2 regions of the Cytobacillus sp. FSL R5-0377 genome follow, and region 1 is predicted to be linked to the other one. Evidence: predicted binding sites of a transcription regulator. Region 1 holds the regulator's gene; the other holds the start of a gene.

Region 1 (4,349 bases):
TTCTTATCAGTGATTAAGATATAAGGGTTTTCAAGAACCGCTTCCATCTTATCAGAATCTGTAACCATGTATGGAGAAGCATATCCGCGGTCGAACTGCATACCTTCTACCACATCAAGCTCAGTTGTGAATCCTTTAGATTCTTCGATAGTGATAACACCGTCGTTGCCAACACGCTCCATAGCTTCAGCAATCAGCTGGCCAACTTCATTGTCAGCAGCGGAAATCGCAGCAACCTGTGCGATGGATTCTTTGTTTTCGATCGGTTTTGAAATAGCTTTTAATTCTTCAACAGCAGTAGAAACCGCTTTTTCAATTCCTTTGCGGATGCCCATTGGGTTAGCACCTGCAGTTACGTTCTTAAGGCCTTCACGGATCATTGCCTGAGCAAGAACAGTTGCAGTAGTTGTACCGTCACCGGCAACATCGTTTGTTTTGCTTGCTACTTCAGCAACAAGCTTCGCACCCATGTTTTCGAATGCATCTTCAAGTTCGATTTCTTTTGCGATTGTCACCCCATCATTCGTGATTAATGGTGAACCGAATTTCTTCTCAAGAACCACGTTGCGTCCTTTAGGTCCAAGAGTTACTTTTACCGCATTTGCAAGGGAATCTACACCGCGAAGCATCGCGCGGCGGGCTTCTTCACTAAATTTAATCTCTTTAGCCATTGATAAAAACCTCCTCAAAAATTTTCACTTTATCTTTTAATCTGCAACTAATCGGCGATTAGCCAATTACAGCAAGAATGTCATTTTCACGTAAAATTAAGTATTCTTTGCCTTCGTACTTCACTTCAGTACCGGCATATTTTGAGAAGATGATACGGTCGCCGTCAGCAACTTCAAGGGCAACACGCTCACCGTTTTCAAGAACGCGGCCAGTTCCCACAGCTACAACTTTGCCTTCTTGAGGCTTTTCTTTAGCAGTGTCCGGCAGTACAATGCCGCTTGCAGTTTTTTCTTCAGTTTCAACAAGCTCGATAATGATTCGATCACCTAGTGGCTTTAACAAGTGAAACAACCTCCTCAAATAATATGTAAATATTTTTATTTATTAGCACTCTCTCTTTATGAGTGCTAACACAATTATTATATTAATGAATCTCATATCTATTTGCAAGGGTGAAGCTTAAATTTTTTATAAAAAATTTCCTCATAGACAACCTCTTAAGTATGCTTCACCAGCCCTCATTTTAATCATGTACTTCTCCTCCTTTGATGCTGATATTTGAAACACCCTCCCTATAAAGAGTACAATGGCTTTAGGACTTGCAACCAACACTCAGATTAAGGAGTAAAACACTTTGAAGAAGGAATATTGGATTATATTAATCGCCTATATTGCCATGCAGCTTTCAAGCTTGTTTGGTGTTCCGCTCGTATTAATAACTGCCGATGCCCTGGGACATAACCCCGAGAATATGCAGATTCTTGCTGTAGCCTACTGGCTCGTAATCAGTTTCACGATTACGCTGACCATTACGCTTCTATTACTAAGGAAAGAAATGAAAAGGGGACTCGATCGGGATGCCTCTTCTGTGGCAGGCTCAGCGGGCTGGGCAATAGGAGGCATATTTTTGGCCCTGATTGCTCAAGCTACTGCTGCAAGTATTGAAAACCTGATTGGCATTGAAATGGGCTCTGAAAATACGCAGCAGATTATCCGGATTATTGAAGCATCGCCAATTGTCATTTTAATCAGCTCGGTCATCGGGCCAATCCTTGAGGAGATCGTCTTTAGGAAAATTATTTTCGGTTCCCTCCATAAGCGCTTTAACTTCTTCCTGTCTGCCCTGATCAGCTCGGTTATTTTTGCACTTGCTCATTTTGAGCCTGAACATGTATTGCTATACTCGGCAATGGGATTCACCTTTGCCTTCTTATATGTAAAGACCAAGAGGATTATCGTGCCGATTTTTGCCCATGTGGCGATGAATACCTTTGTTGCGGTTGTTCAGCTGAATCAGGATAATTTACAAAAGTGGTTAAAAGAAATGGAAAATTTGCAGAGCTTTATCAGCTTTTTCTAGAAAGAATGCTGTGGAGTTTTAAACTTACTGGGGGATTATCATGAGAAGCACACCTTTGTTTTCAGGCTTTATTTACATCCTTCTCGGATGCCTTTTCACTTTTATAGCCATCCAGAATACCCAGCGGGAAGAAACCTGGGGATTCTTTACTTATTTTTTAATCCTAATTGCTACATTTGATTTTGGCACCGGCCTGCGGATGCTTGGCCTGCATTTTAAAATGAAAAAATGAGCCGCATAAGGCTCATTTTTTTTACACTTCTTCAGGATAATTTTTAAGAAAATAAACCAGTGACTGCAATTCCACTGCCAGATCGATATGGTGAATCCGAATCGAGGACGGCACAGTGAGCCTCGCAGGTGTAAAGTTAAGGATTCCTTTTATTTTCGCATTCACCATCCGATCGGTGATAGTCTGGGCAGGCGGTGCAGGCACCGTTAAAATTGCCACCTGAATATTATTTTTCACAATCACTTCTTCAAGGTCATCCATATGATGGACCGGAACATCACCGATTTTCGTGCCAACCTTACTCTCATCCACATCAAAGGCTACTTCTATTTTCGTATTATTATTTTTAAGAAAATTGTAGTTTAGAAAAGCGGTCCCTAAATTCCCTACCCCGATCAAAGCGACTTTAGTCAGCTCGTCCTGGTCAAGAGTCTTCCGAAAGAAGCCTAAGAGGTAGTTCACATTATATCCATATCCTTTTTTCCCTAACGCACCGAAGTACGAAAAATCACGGCGGATTGTTGCAGAATCCACTTTTACCGCCTCACTCAATTCTGCTGATGAGACTCTCTGTTTGCCGGAGGAATGAAGGTTCTTTAGGAAGCGGTAATATAATGGCAGCCGTTTAGCTGTTGCCTGTGGTATCTTAATTGGTTCATTGGCCATTCGTCCATCCCCATTTCTTATGATGTATTAATTTCGTTTAAAATCTCCGTTTTTCCCGCCTGTTTTCTCTATTAAAAAGGTTGGTCCAATTACCATTCCTTTATCTACAGCCTTACACATATCATAAACGGTCAGCGCACAGACTGAAGCAGCTGTTAACGCTTCCATTTCCACACCCGTATTTCCTTTTGTTTTAACAGAAGCCGTAATGATAAGGACATACTCATCCTCTTCTGCTTTCCATGAAAATGAAATATCGACACCCTTAAGAGGCAGCGGATGGCACATCGGAATAATGTCCCATGTTTTCTTGCTTGCCATAATGCCTGCCGTTTGTGCAACAGCAAGAACATCCCCTTTTTTCATGGAGTTTGATGTGATCTTTTCGTAAATCTCCTGATTCACCGAAATACTTGACTGAGCAATGGCTGTCCTTGCGGTCTCAGGCTTATCGCTGACATCCACCATTTTTGCCCTGCCTTCTTGATTAAAATGAGTAAAATCCGCCATTAAAAAAACACCTCTCTTCAAAATCATACACTATTTTTCGGATTCTTTGTATGTGCATTGTAAGGTTCTTCACATATTTATTTACCTTTTCTTCTGTTTTAATGACCTTCATCCGGGCTTATAGTCCTGTCTCCTTTATTGCCGAACAATATATGAATGAGTTACACTTACTCTATACCAGAGGTGAAAGAACATGATACTATTACAAGTCAATCAGCTGGCAAAAAGTTTTGGAGCTGATCCCATTTTAACGAATATAAAGCTTGAAGTACAAACCAGGGACCGTATTGCCCTTGTAGGACGCAATGGTGCAGGAAAATCTACCCTTTTAAAAATAATTGCCGGACAAATGACGTATGATTCCGGAGAGATCATAAAGCCAAAGGAAGTAACCATTGGCTATCTTGCCCAAAATACCGGCCTGGAATCAGATTTATCCATATGGGAGGAAATGCTGACTGTTTTCAGTCATCTGCAAAAGCAGGAAAAACAGCTTCACAGCCTTGAAGAGCAAATGGCGGATCCTGATGTCCTTGGTAATTCTGATGCCTATGAACGAGTTTTAAAAGATTACGACAAACTCCAGGTTGATTTCAAAGAAAATGGCGGTTATCAATATGAAGCTGATATACGTTCCATTCTCCATGGACTCAACTTCAGCTCAATGGGCTATGATACAAAAATTTCGTCCTTGAGCGGCGGTCAGCGAACAAGGCTGGCCCTTGGTAAACTTCTGCTCACAAAGCCTGATATACTAATCCTGGATGAGCCTACCAACCACCTTGATATAGAAACACTATCGTGGCTCGAACAATACCTGCAGGGCTACAGCGGTGCCATTCTGATCGTATCACATGACCGCTACTTTCTTGATAAGGTCGTTTCCCAGGTTTACGAGATATCGCGCCA
Region 2 (4,349 bases), 1.8 Mb from region 1:
CCAAATACCGCTGTCCGGAAATCAGTTTCATCATACTTTGTTGTCACTCGGACATCACCAGGATTTAATCCTGTTGCAAAAGGATGAACGGTTTCATCGAGACGTCCCGCTTTAAAGTTATATCCCATTTGATCAAGAATTTTAAGACTGAACTCCCGCTGTTTGTCCTTTGTAAAATGTTTGAATAAAAAGCTTGTGTCAGGTTTATTTTGTGATTCAGAAATTTGCTGAACAAGCGGCACAATTTTTTCCCTCAGCTGCCCGAACACTTTATCTAGCGTTTCAACGGTGACACCAGGTTCATACATATCCAGCAGAGTATTATATTTGTTTCCCTCGTATCCCCAATAAGAAATGAATCTCTTATTCATCTCAACAAGCTTTTCCAAATATGGCTGGAACGTTTCAAAATCTGAGCGTGCCTTTGCATCTTCCCAAATGTTTTCAGCCTTGGATTGCAGAATGACATATTCAGTATATTCCTCTGCAGGAATTTTTTTATTGCGGTCATAATCCTTCTTGCATTCTTCCAGTGTCTTTAATGTTATTTCAGCAAGGTTTTCCTGGCCTGAAAGTTTTGCTATGTATGCTGCCATTTCCTCAGAAGTTGACATTCTGAACACTTCTGAAGAGATCATTCCAATTACTTCCGAGCGCTGTTCCATACCCTGCCTGGGTGCGCCGGTCCGCATATCCCAATACATCAGCCCGATCGCTTCATTATATGCTGTCATTTTTTTGACATACTCAAGGAATTGCAGTTCTGTCTGTTTTAGTGATTCTGCCATAAATTTTCCCCCTTTGTATCTATTACAGTATCATTTTATCATATTTTTCTGAAAAGGCAGTCTCAATAATCTTATTCTCCTGCTGCTCTTGGGCTGTTTTTCTTTTTCACCTGGCTGGCAAAGAGTTATAATGATGGTAAGTGAACTAACCGGAAAGAGAGATAGCATGAAATATTTGATTTACTTTATCATTATTGCAGCATTTATTGATACATTTTCTCAGCTTCCCATCATGAGCCCCTTTGCCATGACATTTAATCCATCACCAGCATTTGCGGGAATGATTGTTGGGCTTTATTCCTTCTCGAATATGATTGGCAATATATTAGCCGGCTATTGGATAGATAAAAGAGGAGCAAAAAGGGTTTTGGTATCCGGTTTATCCCTAACCGGATTCATTTTAGTCCTGTATACATTTGCTGATTCTCCCCTGCAATTAATTACTGTAAGATTTCTTCACGGATTATTTGGGGGCTTCCTGGTCCCTGCGGCTTTTACAGTCATTTCAAACCTCGGAAAATCAGGCAAACAAGGTAAAAAAATGGCTGTATCAGGCGCAGCTGTCGGATGTTCAGCCATTATAGGCCCCGCATTCGGGGCAGTGATTGCTTCCAATTACAGCATCAACTGGGTCTTTTTAATTATTGCAGCTACAATGATCACTAGCGCAGTCCTTGCCTTTGTGTTTCTGCCGGCAGGAAATATGGTAAATGTAAAAAAAGAGAGCTCTCATGAAAAAATGCTTCCACTATTTAAGAATCCTATGCTTACAGCAAGCTATTTAGGAGCCTTTTCTCTCATGTTTGCTCAAGGGACACTTGCCTACCTTCTTCCCCTTCAGGTAGAAGCCCTGCAGATTGAGGCGATGTACAGCGGAATTTTATTAAGCACTTTCGGAATAACGGCAATTCTTATTTTTCTGCTGCCCATTAATAAAATATTTGATAAGTATAAGCATCACAATAGCATGCTTTCCGGAATGCTGATTATTGCAATTGCATTAGTCCTGTTAAGTTCAGCATCATCTCTTGGATTCATGTTTATATGCATGGTTCTTTACGGCACCGGGTTTGCTCTTTTATTCCCATCCATCAATGCCCTTATAGCCAATCATACGACAGAAAAAACAAGAGGAAAGGCATTCGGCCTCTTCTATGCCTTTTTTTCTTTAGGTGTGGTAGCTGGTTCCACCATATTAGGCTTCTTGAAAGTAACATTTGAAACAGGTTTTTTAATCGCTGCAGCCATATTATTTTTTACGGTATGCGGCATGTCCATATATTCCAAAAAAAGAAACCCCCAACTATTAAAAAGCGGGAGTGACTGAAAATGAAAGAATTAGTAGGCAGCTGCACTGTTTGCGGCAAAGACCTGTACTGTCTTGATGGATTCTTCAACGGAGTCCATAATGAAAAAAATGAAACCATCTGTTTTGAATGTATCGAAGAACAAAAAGAATCCGCAGAGTAAACCTCTGCGGATTCTTTTTGTTCCACTTAATTTGTGAAAATGTATTTCGCAATATGATATATGTCACTTATTTCAAAAGATCCCGGTGTTAAACTCAAAGTAATCAATAACGATTCTCACTGCAGAAAAATTTCAGTTATTGGCCATTAAATTAATCCACCAGCCGATTGAAGGAGTGATCAGAATGAAAAATAAAGTTATTGAACTTGATGTAAGAGAGGATTTAAAAAATAAATTGGAGCCGTTTGAAAAAATCACGTTGGCAATAGCTAAAGTTGATATTGATGATGTTTTTATCCTTCATGCCCCATTTAAGCCTGTCCCTCTTTTTGGGGTCTTAAAGGCAAAAGGGTTCGAATATAAAGCTGAGGAAATTGAAAAGAAGCACTGGAAAGTGACCTTTACGAAGAGAGGTGCTTCAAAATGAAATTGGATAACCGCGGGCTGGAACCGCCTCAGCCGATGATGAGAACACTCGCTGCTCTTGAAGATCTGCCCTCAGGAGAAACATTATCCATTATTAATGACAGACGACCCATGTTTCTTTATGAAAGGCTGGATGAAATGGGCTGCAGATATGTAACTATCGAACAGGAAGACGGAAGCTTTTTAATAGAAATACACAAATAAGCAGGTGATCCCATTGCTGGCCAATACCAAAAATGAGACCAATATCAAACTGCCCTTTTCATTTATACTTTTCAGCTTGCTCTGTTTAATAGGATCCATGGGGCTCATTCTTTTTCAAGGGGAATCTATTATTAACAGCCATTTCCGCATACCCGCCATCTGGTCAGCGGCTCATTTGTTTATATTGGGCTGGGCGCTGATGACAGCCATGGGAGCCATGTATCAGCTCGTACCAGTGGCCTTTCTCACCCCTATATGGAATGAACGTTTTGGATTTACACAGTTTACTGTGACTGCCTTTGGGATATTATATTTTGCTCATAGCTTATTTCATAATCCGGCGGGTGCAATGCTGCCCGGGCTCATTACATTAACAGGTATTTTAATGTTTCTTCTGCAAATGTTCATGACTTTAAGGCAGCAGGCAAAGCACAATATACTCACTTTTTTCGTAGGAACTGCACTGATTAGCCTGCTATCTGCTATTCTATTTGGAATGCTTATGGTCTTAAGCATGAAAACCGGATTTTTTTCTGACCTATATCAAGCAGTTTTTAAAAGCCACATACTTCTCGGAACTGCAGGCTGGTTTACACTTCTGATTTTTGGATTCTCATATAAAATGGTCCCCATGTTTTCTTTGTCCCATGGCTACAGCATGAAACCTGCCAAATATGTATTAATAATTTATGCAGCAGGGCTTGCAGCTGCAATTATCTCTTTTTTCATCGGGAATAATTCACTTTTAACTATTGCATTGATGATCCTGGCAGGCGGTTTTGCATTCTTTACCTGGCACATGCTGCATATTCTGCGGAAAAGAGTTAAGAAGAAGCTTGATTATTCATTCCGGTTTGCTCTTCTTGCCATACCTGCAGGACTGGCTATCCACCTGGGAGCATTAATAAGCGCTCTAATTGGAAGCTTTCAAACTGCAATTGGGTATCTTGTATTTGCTTACCTTATGCTTTGGGTAGCTTTGAGCATTCTCGGTTACCTATTTAAAATAGTGCCATTCTTATGGTGGACATGGAAATACAGTAAAGAGATCGGGAAACGGAGTGTCCCTTCTCTCAGAGATATGATGAATGACAAGGCATCCATCCCGGTTCTTTCCGCTTTCATTCTCGGTATACTTAGTGTGACAGCCTCCATTGTATTTGAACAGCTTGCTCTATTCCTATCCGGCCAGATTTTAACGGCTGGAGCCAGCTTAGTATTCTGTTTTTTGATTATCACAGTATTAAAACAATAGGGGGAATGAACATGAATCGAAAAGAATTAGTTCTCAGCAGCCTGAAAAGAGTTATAGATCCTGAATTGAATATAAACGTGGTTGATTTGGGACTTATTTATGACATTGATTTGCCCGACAATGAAAAGGCAGTTATTACCATGACTCTTACAACACCGGGCTGTCCGCTTCATGACAGTATAGTCAGTGGAGTAAAGTATTGCATT

What was found. Region 1 encodes Rex, which represses fermentation and respiration genes when NADH is low (regulators of the CRP and FNR family bind a similar motif). Its sites were predicted from a motif close to TTGTGAAATATTTCACAA; they were not measured.
Region 2: the regulator Rex is predicted to act here: its motif matches at 2,319-2,336, upstream of NSQ49_RS20350 (DUF2249 domain-containing protein).

Annotation. Positions count from the first base shown of each region.
Region 1 is NZ_JBBORA010000001.1:2,181,453-2,185,801, forward strand. Features, by position in the region: gene groL (chaperonin GroEL) at 1-671, opposite strand, end outside; gene groES (co-chaperone GroES) at 730-1,014, opposite strand; gene NSQ49_RS11160 (CPBP family intramembrane glutamic endopeptidase) at 1,307-2,032, shown strand; gene NSQ49_RS11165 (YdiK family protein) at 2,073-2,264, shown strand; gene NSQ49_RS11170 (redox-sensing transcriptional repressor Rex) at 2,286-2,930, opposite strand; gene moaC (cyclic pyranopterin monophosphate synthase MoaC) at 2,958-3,440, opposite strand; gene NSQ49_RS11180 (ABC-F family ATP-binding cassette domain-containing protein) at 3,634-4,349, shown strand, end outside.
Region 2 is NZ_JBBORA010000001.1:3,987,351-3,991,699, reverse strand. Features, by position in the region: gene NSQ49_RS20365 (carboxypeptidase M32) at 1-788, opposite strand, end outside; gene NSQ49_RS20360 (MFS transporter) at 955-2,115, shown strand; gene NSQ49_RS20355 (hypothetical protein) at 2,118-2,258, shown strand; gene NSQ49_RS20350 (DUF2249 domain-containing protein) at 2,443-2,685, shown strand; gene NSQ49_RS20345 (DUF2249 domain-containing protein) at 2,682-2,888, shown strand; gene NSQ49_RS20340 (hypothetical protein) at 2,893-4,143, shown strand; gene NSQ49_RS20335 (metal-sulfur cluster assembly factor) at 4,155-4,349, shown strand, end outside.